DNA from 2 places in the Pantoea sp. X-Soil-YNGN-844 genome. Region 2 is predicted to be linked to the other one. Evidence: predicted binding sites of a transcription regulator. Region 2 holds the regulator's gene; the other holds the start of a gene.
What was found. The regulator LexA, encoded in region 2, represses DNA repair genes until DNA is damaged. The targets are predictions, from matches to a motif close to TNCTGTATGTACATACAGNA.
Positions count from the first base shown of each region.

Region 1 (6,446 bases), 1.0 Mb from region 2:
GCCTCAAGTGCATCGGCACCGCCAACCGCCTGGGCTTTGGCATGATAGAACGCGCCGAGATCGCGCAGTGGCTGGAAAAACTCCGGGGCGAGGATCAGCACCAGGAACCCGGCAAACAGCGTCACGCCGTGGCCATAATCACCGAAATGTAATTCGCCCAGATAGGAGAAGCCAAAATAGACGGCTACCACAGCAATGGCTAACGAGGCAAAAAACTCCAGCACGGCGGAGGAGAGAAACGCTAAACGCAGCACGTCCATGGTGCGCTGGCGAAAATCAGTGGTGGCGTCGGCAACCGCCTGCTGCTCTGCTTCACCACGATGAAACAGCCGCAGCGTTTCTCTGCCGCGCAGACGGTCGAGAAAATTACCGCTCAGGCGGGCCAGCACCAGGAAGTTGCGGCGATTGGCCTCGGCCGCACCCATGCCGACCAGCGCCATAAACAGCGGAATTAACGGCGCAGTGGCAAACAGGATCAGACCTGCGGTCCAGTTCAGCGGAAAAACAGTCAGCAGAATGCAGCAGGGGATCAACACCGCCAGCGTCATCTGCGGCAGATAGCGGGCGTAGTACTCCTGCATCTCTTCGATTTGCTCCAGCAGCAGGGTTGCCCAGCTCCCGGCTGGTTTTCCCTGTATCCACGCCGGGCCCAGCGCAGACAACCGGTCTAAGACCTGCTGACGTAACGCCTGACGGATAGCCTGCCCCGCCCGATAACCGGTTAGTTCGCGGGCATAGTTAATCAGGGCGCGCAGTACGAAGCAGAGCAGTAACAGCACGATACTGACCGTCAGGGTTTCACGCGGCTGCTGGTCTATGATCAGCGCCTGCAGCAGCGAGGCCAGTAAACCCGACTGGGCAATGATCAGCAGGGCACTTACCATGCCCAGCAGCGTGTTGAGCCGCAACCAGCGACCGGCGAAACGACGTTGCTGACGAAGCCAGCGGGTAAGATGCTGCTGCCGCGATTTGTCCATGCGAGACCATGCTAAATGTCGGTGACAGGGGAAAATGGAAAGACATTTCCATCTCTTCAGGCGCCAGAATCTAGCATGAGAGCCATAAAAAAGGCGACGGAAAAACCGTCGCCTGGAACATTTGAGATCAGAGGGTTAACAACTTACCGATCGTTTTTAACCAGCCCGTCAAGAAAACGCTCAGCGTCTAACGCGGCCATGCAGCCGGTGCCTGCCGAGGTGATCGCCTGACGATAGATATGGTCCATCACATCGCCTGCCGCAAAGACGCCTGGGATGCTGGTCTGAGTGGCGTTGCCGTGCAGACCCGACTGAACTTTGATGTAACCGTTCTCCAGCGCCAGCTGACCTTCGAAGATAGCCGTATTCGGACTGTGTCCGATAGCAACAAACAGACCCGCGACTTCCAGCGCTTCTGTTTCATCACTGTTCTGGGTAGAACGCAGTGTCAGACCGGTCACACCCATCTGATCGCCTGTGACTTCTTCCAGCGTACGATGGGTGTGCAGCACGATATTGCCATTGCGCACTTTTTCCATCAGCCGGTCGATCAGGATCTTCTCTGCGCGGAAGCTGTCACGACGGTGAATCAGATGCACTTCAGCCGCGATGTTCGCCAGATAGAGCGCCTCTTCAACGGCCGTGTTACCCCCGCCAATCACTGCGACTTTCTGGTTGCGATAGAAGAAACCGTCACAGGTTGCACAGGCAGAGACACCTTTGCCCTTGAACGCCTCTTCAGACGGCAGACCCAGGTAGCGTGCTGATGCACCAGTTGCGATGATCAGGGCATCTGCTGTGTATACGCCGCTGTCGCCAGTGAGGGTGAACGGACGGTTCTGCAGATCAACGGTGTGGATGTGATCGAAAATGATCTCAGTATTAAATTTTTCGGCATGCTCGTGCATGCGCTCCATCAGCGATGGACCTGTCAGATCGTGCGGGTCGCCCGGCCAGTTCTCCACTTCAGTGGTGGTGGTCAGCTGTCCGCCTTTTTCCAGACCGGTGATCAGCACCGGGTTCAGGTTGGCGCGTGCAGCATAAACGGCTGCGGTATAACCCGCTGGGCCGGAGCCCAGAATGAGTAACTTACTGTGTTTGGCCGTACTCATGCGTTCCTCAGTTTCATTCGGCTGACATAGCCTGCGATTGTAGGGAATATCCTGCGACAATAACAAGACTTAGCCAATTTTGTTAACGATAGCTGCAAGTGGCGTAGACGATGAGCGGCGGTTTTGCCTGGTCAATGCGCCAGAATGGGGCAAAAATCGGCTTTAAAGGGTGCAGAAGTGGAAAAATACTCATTTAAAAACAGATACCCAGCGGTCTGTCTGGCATCTTGTCCTGAATTTGGTGATTTTACTTTGACAATCGCCTGCGCTTTTGCGAAAACATTATCAGAAGCGAATAACATTTATCGGAACAAAACAGGTTTTCCTCGCCTGTTTTGCGTGTAACGCCGAATAAAAGCAGCCTGATATGGATAATGACGCATGATGTGGACAGACAACATGCGTCATATCGATAAGTGTCAGATCACAGGCTCTGTTAGCTCACTTCAAAAATGCCCCGAACATTGAGCGTTTTCAGGGCGTGGCAGGTAAAGGGAAGGAATTAAGAGAGACAATAATAATGGTAGACAATAAGAAACGCCCCGGGAAAGACCTCGACAGAATTGACAGGAACATTCTGAATGAACTTCAGAAAGATGGTCGTATTTCAAACGTAGAGCTTTCCAAACGCGTAGGCTTATCGCCTACGCCATGTCTTGAGCGTGTACGCCGTCTCGAACGCCAGGGATTTATTCTTGGTTACACTGCGCAGTTAAACCCGCACTATCTGGATGCTTCTCTACTGGTATTCGTTGAGATTACTCTGAATCGTGGTGCGCCGGATGTGTTTGAGCAATTTAACGCCGCTGTGCAAAAACTTGAGGAAACTCAAGAGTGTCACCTCGTTTCCGGCGATTTCGACTACCTGCTGAAAACGCGCGTACCTGATATGTCTGCCTACCGTAAGCTGCTGGGTGAAACCCTGTTGCGCCTGCCGGGCGTAAACGACACGCGAACTTATGTGGTGATGGAAGAGGTCAAACAGAGCAATCGACTGGTGATCAAAACTCGCTGATGCGGGGCAGGTGCAAAACCTGTGAGATTTCGGTACACTCCTGTGCATTCATACAGGATCAGCGTCGGGCTTGCCCGACGCTGTTGCTTCTTACTTTACAGGCACCTGGAGAGTCCTCTTGAGCCAGGAATATACAGAAGATAAAGACGTTTCGTTACAATCGCTGAGCAGTGGACGTCGTCTGCTGGAAGCGTTGCTCATTCTGGTGGCGCTGTTTGCCATTTACCTGATGGTTTCACTGGTCAGTTTTAACCCTTCCGATCCGAGCTGGTCGCAAACGGCCTGGCATGAACCTATCCACAATATCGGCGGCAGCGTCGGTGCCTGGCTGGCTGACACCTTACTCTTCATCTTTGGTGTGATGGCATACGCCATTCCACCCGTCATCCTGGGCTTGTGCTGGATTGCTTTCCGTCAGCGCGACAGCCAGGACTATTTTGACTACTTTGCCGTCGGGTTACGCTTAATTGGCGTTCTTGCGCTGGTGGTCACGACCTGTGGTATGGCAGCGCTGAACGCGGATGATATCTGGTACTTTGCTTCAGGTGGCGTGATTGGCAGCCTGGTTAGTAATGCTATTGCTCCCTGGTTTAGTCCGGCTGGCGGCACGCTGATGCTGCTCTGCGTCTGGGCGGCAGGAATAACCCTGTATACCGGCTGGTCCTGGCTTACCATTGCAGAGAGAATTGGCGGCGTTGTCATGGGCGTGCTGACGTTTGCCAGCAACCGTTCACGTCACGATGAACCCTGGCAGGAAGAGGATGACGAGCGGGAGGGGCAAGATTATGCGGATGTCCCTGCTCTGCATGCCGCCGATCAGGATGATGACGTGCTGCTATCTGCTCCGCGTGCTGCCGATCAGGAAGAGGATGTGCTGCTTTCCGCGCCACGTGCTGCCACTCAGCCTCTGCCGTCACAGCCGGATCCGCTACTGGCGAAAGCGGCGGCCGCAACCAGTGCAGCGGTAGCCGCCACTGCGGAAGCTGCAGACGTGACCATCGCTCCTGCGGCACCGATTAACACGGCACCTGCTGCAGCGGCCTTTACTGCATCGGTGCCTGCCGCGTCAGCAGCAGTGCCTGCATCGCCGACGGCACAACCTGCTCCAGCATCTGCACAGAGCACCCCTGCATCCTATGGTGCAACGACGGCCCCAACGACGGCGCAGAGTGCTTCTGCAGCCGCAGCTCCACCACCGCTTTACCACTTTGAAATGCCAGACGAAGCCCCGGCTGCGCCGTCGTTCAATGCTTATGATGATGACGAACCTAAAATGGGTAACTGGCGTGACACATCAGCGACCCCTGCGGCCGCAACAGTCACCGCTGCCGCTACGGCGGCCACACGCACTGCACCCGTTTTCGACCTGGCACCTGAAACCAATCTGAACCCGCAGGTTAAGCAGGGTATCGGACCGGCGCTGCCGCGTCCTAATCCGGTAAAGCTGCCTACGCGTCGTGAGCTGGCCTCTTATGGCATTAAGTTACCTTCGCAACGCATGGCTGAAGAGAAAGCCAAAGCGGAAGAGAGTGAAGCGGCCCCGGCTACGTCGGTTTCCACTGCACCTGATGCAGAAGAGGCACTGCAGCAGGCTGAACTGCGTCAGGCCTTCCAGTCTGAACAGCAGCAGCGTTACGGCACCAGCTGGCAGCAGGACGAAGAAGATGAGCAGGATGCGCAGCAGCAGGATGCTCTGGCGCGTCAGTTCGCCGAGCAGCAACAGCAGCGCTATGAACCTGAAGTGAGAAACGAGCCGGTATTGAATATTGATACTGCCTCAGCGTTCGATTTTTCACCGATGAAAGATCTGGTGGATGACGGCCCGTCTGAACCGCTGTTTACCATTGCTGCGACGCCGGAGCCGGAAGCCCCTGCGGCTTCACACGAACCGTGGCAGCAGGTGAGTGAGGTCTCAAGCCCTCAGGCACCGGCTCAGGTTCCTGCACCTGCCCGTTTTGCACCGGCAGAACCTGCCTATAGTGCGCCAGTGACGCCTGCGGCACCCGCAGAGCCTGTTTATCATGCACCAGCGGCAGCGCAGGCCCCGGCCTATTCTGCATCTGCTTATGGTAGGCCAGCAGAGCCTGAAGCGGGTTATACCGCGCCGTCTGCGCCTGCATATGCTGCACCAGCGTCGCCTCAGGCCCCGGCTTATTCTGCGCCGTCTTATGGCGCGCCAGCCGTTGAGCCAGTTGAAGAAGCGAAACCTTCATTGCATGACAGCCTGATCCACCCGTTCCTGATGCGCCATGAGCAGCCACTGGAGAAACCGTCCACGCCACTGCCTTCGCTGGATCTGCTGACGGCGCCACCTGAAGAGGAAGAGCCGGTTGATATGTTCTCGCTGGAGCAGACTGCCCGTCTGGTGGAGTCACGCTTAGGCGATTATCGCGTCAAAGCCGAAGTGGTTGGCATCTCGCCTGGCCCGGTTATCACCCGTTTCGAGCTTGACCTGGCACCGGGTGTAAAAGCAGCACGTATCTCTAACCTGTCGCGCGACCTGGCACGATCACTCTCGACTGTCGCAGTTCGCGTGGTGGAAGTGATCCCTGGCAAACCTTATGTGGGTCTGGAACTGCCAAACAAACATCGTCAGACCGTCTATCTGCGTGAAGTCCTGGATTGCCCTAAATTCCGCGACAATCCATCGCCACTGGCCGTCGTGCTGGGTAAAGACATTGCCGGTCAGCCGGTCGTGGCCGATCTGGCGAAAATGCCACACTTACTCGTTGCCGGTACTACCGGTTCCGGTAAGTCCGTGGGCGTGAATGCCATGATTATCAGCATGCTCTACAAAGCGACACCGGAAGAAGTTCGCTTCATTATGATCGACCCGAAAATGCTGGAGCTGTCGGTCTACGAAGGCATTCCGCACCTGCTGACCGAAGTTGTCACCGACATGAAGGATGCAGCCAATGCGCTGCGCTGGAGCGTTGGTGAAATGGAGCGTCGCTATAAGCTGATGTCGGCGCTGGGCGTACGTAACCTGGCGGGTTACAACGAAAAAGTGGAGCAGGCCGAAGCGATGGGCCGTCCGATTCCTGATCCGTTCTGGAAACCGGGCGACAGCATGGATATGACCCCGCCGGTGCTGGAGAAACTGCCTTATATCGTGGTGATGGTCGATGAGTTTGCTGACCTGATCATGGCAGTGGGGAAAAAGGTTGAAGAGCTGATTGCGCGTCTTGCACAGAAAGCCCGTGCTGCGGGTATCCATCTGGTGCTGGCAACACAGCGTCCATCCGTGGATGTCATTACTGGCCTGATCAAAGCGAACATCCCCACACGTATCGCCTTTACCGTTTCGAGCAAGATAGACTCACGTACTATTCTTGATCAGGG
Region 1 is NZ_AP036007.1:1,349,249-1,355,694, forward strand. It holds gene cydD (heme ABC transporter permease/ATP-binding protein CydD) at 1-977, opposite strand, end outside; gene trxB (thioredoxin-disulfide reductase) at 1,121-2,089, opposite strand; gene AC6I8C_RS06175 (hypothetical protein) at 2,234-2,434, shown strand; gene lrp (leucine-responsive transcriptional regulator Lrp) at 2,610-3,104, shown strand; gene AC6I8C_RS06185 (DNA translocase FtsK 4TM domain-containing protein) at 3,223-6,446, shown strand, end outside.
Region 1: the regulator LexA is predicted to act here: its motif matches at 3,143-3,162, upstream of AC6I8C_RS06185 (DNA translocase FtsK 4TM domain-containing protein).

Region 2 (6,446 bases):
AGTTGGCGGCAATTTCTTCCATCATCTCGACAGCATTCTGCTGCGCTTTCTCATGGGAGATTTTTTTGCTGCGTGCTTCATCTTCGACGGCTTTTTCAATCGCTTTGGATTGCAGCAGACGGTTAAACAGATCCTGACGCGCCGGTAACCGCGGGCCAATCGCCGCCAGCCGCTGACGGGCAAAATGGATGCGCGCCACGCGAGCCAGTTTCTGGGCAATCGACTTATCCGTACCGTGTTCCGTGGCCATGCGGCGCAGCGAAACGGTCGGCGAGAAGCGAACAAAACTGTCGCGTCCGTGCCAGATCACCGCAAAGAATTTCTGTACGCCGTTCAGCACCCGCAGGTGTGGCGTGGCTTCGCCCTGAACTTCACGTCCTGGTGCGCGACCAAACATCACCGTTACCGGCAGCATCTGGATATCCAGCGTAGGATTATTGCGATGCAGATCGAGGTAATCGTGAAAGATTTTCACCGATTCCACGCTGGGCACAAAATAGGGGAAGACGCGCGGGCCATCGTGGATAAATACGTGGCGCGGCAGCAGTGAACCATCAATCTCCAGCGGAGAGAGCGGGTCAGGCAGATGATGCCGCAGACACTGCGCGCGTAAAGTCAGTAAGTCGGCCTTCGAATCGTAAGGCAAAACATACATAATAGGTCGGGTCGGATCCAGACCATGTTCAGACACGGGATCGGCCGGAATGGCCTTACTTTTTACCAAAAACGACAGTGGTAAATTAAGCAATTTGTAATAGAGTTTACGCCAACCTGACATAGACAACATGAAGCCTCTTGTTAGCAAAGCGCCGCAAGCATACCAGAAAGTGCAGCGAAGATCTGTGGTGGTGCCAATTGCACGCAGCCCAGACATTGACGTCAATCCGATAAAAGGGTTCCCACATCATGGCAAATAATGCCACCGGACTTATCAGAATAGTTAAAGCCGCAGGTTACTCCTGGCAGGGACTGCGTGCCGCCTGGCAACATGAAGCGGCGTTTCGTCAGGAAGCCCTGGCTGCGCTGGTCGCCATTATTATCGCCTGCTGGCTGGATGTCGATGTGGTCTCACGCATCCTGATGATCGGGGCAGTGGTGCTGGTCGTCATTGTTGAAATCCTTAATAGCGCCATTGAAGCGGTCGTTGACCGCATCGGTCAGGAGCATCATCCGCTGGCGGGCCGGGCCAAAGATATGGGCTCTGCGGCGGTACTGATCAGCATCTTACTGGCACTGTTTGTCTGGATCGCGCTGCTCTGGACACATTTGCGATAAGCGTTCCATATCGCGCCGGAAGCCGCGTTTTGCCTGACAATCGGTTTCCATTTCGCCAATACCTGTATATACTCACAGCGACTGTATAAACAACCAGGGGGCGGGATGAAAGCATTAACCAGCAGGCAGCAGCAGGTCTATGACCTGATTCGCGACCATATTTCTTCAACAGGCATGCCGCCTACGCGCGCAGAGATTGCTGCACAACTGGGCTTCCGCTCACCGAATGCGGCAGAAGAGCACCTGAAAGCGCTGGCGCGTAAAGGTGTCATTGAGATCGTTTCGGGTGCATCGCGCGGCATTCGTCTGTTAATGGAAGAAGAAGCCTCAGAAGGCATACCGTTGATTGGCCGGGTTGCTGCCGGTGAGCCGATCATGGCGCAGGAACATATCGAAACCCACTACAAGGTCGATCCGGGCCTGTTTAAGCCGTCTGCCGACTTCCTGCTGCGCGTCAGCGGAATGTCGATGAAAGATATCGGGATTATGGATGGCGACCTGCTCGCGGTACATAAAACCCAGGATGTGCGCAACGGCCAGGTTGTCGTTGCCCGCATCGATGATGAAGTCACCGTTAAGCGCTGGAAAAAGCAGGGTGCTATCGTGCATCTGCTGCCTGAAAACAGTGATTTTGACCCGATTGTTGTCGATACCCGTGCACAGTCCCTGACCATTGAAGGTTTGGCGGTTGGCGTGGTGCGCAACGGCGAGTGGCTCTGATTTTAGGCCTGCGTGCATTCGCCTTTTCTGATGCTATTCTGTCTGCCCTAATTTTGTCGCTGACTGTTTTGCGCAGCGACACCGAGCACGGAACGGCGAATGCGCTTTATCACGGCAACCGATAAAAATCTCTGGCGGCTTGCGCTGCCGATGATCCTTTCAAATATCACCGTTCCCTTACTGGGAGTGGTCGATACTGCAGTTATTGGTCATCTCGACAGCCCTGTCTATCTTGGCGGGGTTGCGGTCGGGACCACGGTGACCAGCTTCCTCTTTATGCTGCTGCTTTTCCTTAGAATGAGTACGACTGGCCTTACGGCGCAGGCGTTTGGTGCGGACGATAAAACCGCGCTGGCACGCGCACTGACGCAGCCGCTGATCATTGCGCTGCTGGCAGGTGTACTGTTCATCGCTTTACGTTATCCGATTATTCAGCTGGCGACCCATCTGGTTGGCGGTAATCCCGCGGTACTGGAACAGGCGGCGCTGTTTATTCAGATTCGCTGGCTCAGTGCGCCTGCTACGCTGGCAAATCTGGTCATTCTGGGCTGGCTGCTGGGCGTGCAGTATGCGCGCGCGCCGGTGATCCTGCTGGTGGTGGGCAATGTGGTTAATATCGTACTCGATCTCTGGCTGGTCATAGGCCTGCACTGGGGTGTCGCGGGTGCGGCAACCGCCACGGCGCTGGCGGAGTACATTACGCTGGGTGTCGGCAGCATCATGGTCTGGCGGGTCCTGAAGCTGCGTGGTATTCCCCTGAGCCTGCTGAAGCAGAGCTGGCGCGGTGACAGCGGCCGGCTGCTGCGGCTGAACCGGGATATCATGCTGCGCTCACTGATGCTGCAACTCTGTTTCGCCTCGCTGACCGTGCTGGGCGCGCGGCTGGGCCCGGATGTGGTGGCAGTTAACGCGGTATTGCTGATGTTCATCACGTTCACGGCCTATGCGCTGGATGGCTTCGCCTACGCGGTTGAAGCGTTTGCCGGCGAGGCGCATGGTGCAAAAGATGGCGGCAAACTGCGGCGCGTCTGGCACTCTGCCTGTCGGCAGGCGGTGGTGGTGGCGCTGTTCTTCTCGCTGATCTATGCCATTGCTGGCCCGCAGATTGTTACCCTGTTGACCTCCCTTCCTTCGCTGCAACAAAGTGCTGACCGCTATCTGGTCTGGCAGATCGTTATGCCGCTGATCGGTGTCTGGTGTTATCTGCTGGATGGGATGTTTATCGGCGCGACGCGCGGACGTGAGATGCGTAACAGCATGGTGGTAGCAGCAGCAGGCTACTTTCTGACGCTGCTGAGCGTACCGGCGCTGGGCAATCACGGACTGTGGCTGGCGGTAACGGTTTTCCTGGCGCTGCGCGGTCTGTCACTGTGGCTCATCTGGCGCAGGCACTGGCGTCAGAACAGCTGGTTTGATGCCTGACGCTGTACAGGCTGATACAGATTATTCCGTATTATTCCGGGTTTGTGAATCTGGCTACTACAATTAACTTTATCCGGCGCAGTTAACCAGCGCTTTATATCGTTATTTTGTTAAGTAACAAGATAATCATTAAACCCCGAGGATTGGAGGTCTGCCATGAATAAAGATGAAGCGAGCGGCAACTGGAAGCAGTTTAAAGGCAAAATGAAAGAGAAATGGGGCAAGCTGACCGACGATGACATGCAGGTTATCGAAGGCAAACGCGATCAGCTGGTCGGCAAAATCCAGGAACGTTATGGCTATGCGAAAGATGAAGCAGAGCGTGAAGTGACGGACTGGGAAGGCCAGAATAAAGACCACCGCTGGTAATGCAGCGCTGATCAGTTAACACGTTCCGGTGCACCCGCACCGGAACCACACAAAGATGCGCCAGTTACCCGCGTTTTCCCCGCTTTTTACCCTCATCCTGATGATCGTGTTCGCAGCTTTCATGGTGCGTACAGGCTTCTACTGCAGCACAATTTTCACACAGGCCATGCGCTTCAATCACACTGTGGCGTAAAGCGAACTGCGCTTCACCCGCCAGCGTCGCGATAATCTTCTCCACGCCCTGCGCCTGTTTCTCCGTTACCGCTGCACAGCGGTCGCAGACCAGCATCACTGAGGTATGCGCCGGTGCCTCAAAGTGGTGACACATGACGTAGCTATTGTTGGACTCCACCCGATGAATGAAACCCTGCTCCAGCAGGAAATCGAGTGCCCGATATACGGTGGGGGGCTTGGCCTGCGGTTCGTTGATGCGGAGTTGATCCAGCAGATCGTAAGCGCTGATCGAGCCTGGCTGTTCGGCCATCAGGCGCAATACCTCAGCACGCTGCGAAGTCAGACGTACACCGCGCTGCAGGCACATTTTTTCAGCCTGAATCAAAATTTGCTGCGACGTCATGTTTGTCATGAAAAATTCTCCGCTGGATAAGTGATGTTATTTTATCACACATAGTTTTGCGGCGCCGATGTTCGTTTTCGCCTGTTAAAACAGCATTATTTGCCTGATAAAGCAGCATTTTAAGAATTTCAGCCGCTATCTATCTCAAATCTGACGAGAAATCAGATCCATTCTCAATCGACATGAAGCGGAATTTGTTGGCATTTTGCTTTGCATCTCACTGAGTTAAGAAGTAATGTTCAGAAAGACTTAAGGAAAGTCTGGCAGTATTTGAAATAACCCGACACAGTCTGAACAATTACAACGGTTTTTTGATTGGAAAACGTCCAATCCTTTGAATTAAGACACTGTTTCCTTTGAATTCACAGCAATAACGCGTTAGCCAGGGTTCACAATAGGGCTAACAAACTATTCAGTCGTTGAATGTTTCAATGACAATTTCTCAGGTGATGGCAGGCAAATGGTGAAAAAATCCGCTCAACGTTCAGCGCTGAATTATTCCGCTGCAGCGACCGCGCTTTTCCTTTCTTCTTCCGCCATGGCGGCAGGGACCTGGTATGATGCACGTAATGACGCCATGGGTGGCACCGGCGTAGCATCTTCTGTTTATGGCTCAGCAGTGCTGGCGAACCCGGCATTAATGACGCGTGCTAAATCTGACGATAACGTCAGCATTATTATTCCCTCGGCAGGTATTCAGGTTACTGACAAAGATAAGCTGATCGATAAAGTCGATGATATTACCGACACCGTGGATCGCTATCGCGACGTGATTGGTAACCTGACTTTTGCGGATTATCTGCGTGGCTACCCTGAACTGCGTGCTGCCTCCGGCGACGTCGCTGACAAGCTCAGCGATTTGCGCGGTAACAAAGCGGACGGCAGTGCAGGCGTGGCCGTGGCCGTCACGATCCCTAATGAGACCCTGCCTTTTGCGTTTATTACCAAAGCCTACGGTACGGCGCACGTCCGTGCCAACGTGGTCCAGGGTGATATCGACTACCTGCGCGGTGTTGCTAACGGAACGGTGCTGCCACGTCCAGGCGATCAAAATAACCTTCGCTCCAGTGCAAATGGCTTAGCGGCACTGACCATTGATTATGGTGTGGCGGTCGCGCATGAGTTCACCATCGCCGGTCAGCCGGTCTCGGTGGGCGTAACGCCGAAAGTGCAGAAAACCTCGCTCTATAACTACACTGCCAGCATCTATAACTACGACAAGAACGACATCAACAATAGCCAGTATCGCAGCACCGACACCGGCTTTAACGTTGATGCCGGTCTGGCGACCACCTTTGCTGAAAACTGGACGCTGGGCGTGACCGGACAGAACCTGGTTTCGCGCGATCTGCAGACCAAAGAGGTCAACGGGTTCCGCGATACCTACCAGATTCGCCCGCTGGTCACCACCGGACTATCCTGGGATAAAGGGCCGTTTACCGTGACAGGCGATGTGGATCTGACTGAAACCAAACGCTTCAAAACCCAGGATAACAGCCAGTATGCGGCAGTGGGCGCGGAGTACCGCGTGCTTGACTGGTTGCAACTGCGTGCCGGTTATCGGGCGGACATGCGGTCTAACGACGAAAATGTTGCCACCGCAGGTTTTGGTCTGTCACCGTTTAACAAAGCTGTCCATCTGGATCTGGCTGGCTCGGTGGGGGCTAACAACACCTGGGGCGCGATGATGCAGCTGGGCTTTAACTTCTAAGCACGTTATTCCGGCTGTTCGGGGGCGGGCGATGCACTATCGCCCGCCCTTGTGTTATCCTTGCACAGAATTCCATCACCCTTAATTACCGGATTGTCTGCGCTTCATGCCTAATTTCTCTTCGCAACGTTTCTCTATCGCCCCCATGCTCGACTGGACCGATCGTCACTGTCGCTATTTTCATCGTCAGCTGACCGGTGACACGCTGCTCTACACCGAAATGGTGACCACAGGCGCGATCATTCATGGCAAAGGGGATTACCTGGCATACAGCGAGGCGGAACATCCGGTCGCGTTGCAGCTTGGCGGTAGCGATCCGGCGGCGCTGGCGCAGTGTGCGAAGCTGGCAGAGCAGCGCGGCTACGATGAAGT
Region 2 is NZ_AP036007.1:318,833-325,278, forward strand. It holds gene plsB (glycerol-3-phosphate 1-O-acyltransferase PlsB) at 1-778, opposite strand, end outside; gene AC6I8C_RS01360 (diacylglycerol kinase) at 907-1,275, shown strand; gene lexA (transcriptional repressor LexA) at 1,381-1,995, shown strand; gene dinF (MATE family efflux transporter DinF) at 2,095-3,417, shown strand; gene AC6I8C_RS01375 (CsbD family protein) at 3,574-3,786, shown strand; gene zur (zinc uptake transcriptional repressor Zur) at 3,851-4,372, opposite strand; gene AC6I8C_RS01385 (conjugal transfer protein TraF) at 4,824-6,074, shown strand; gene dusA (tRNA dihydrouridine(20/20a) synthase DusA) at 6,181-6,446, shown strand, end outside.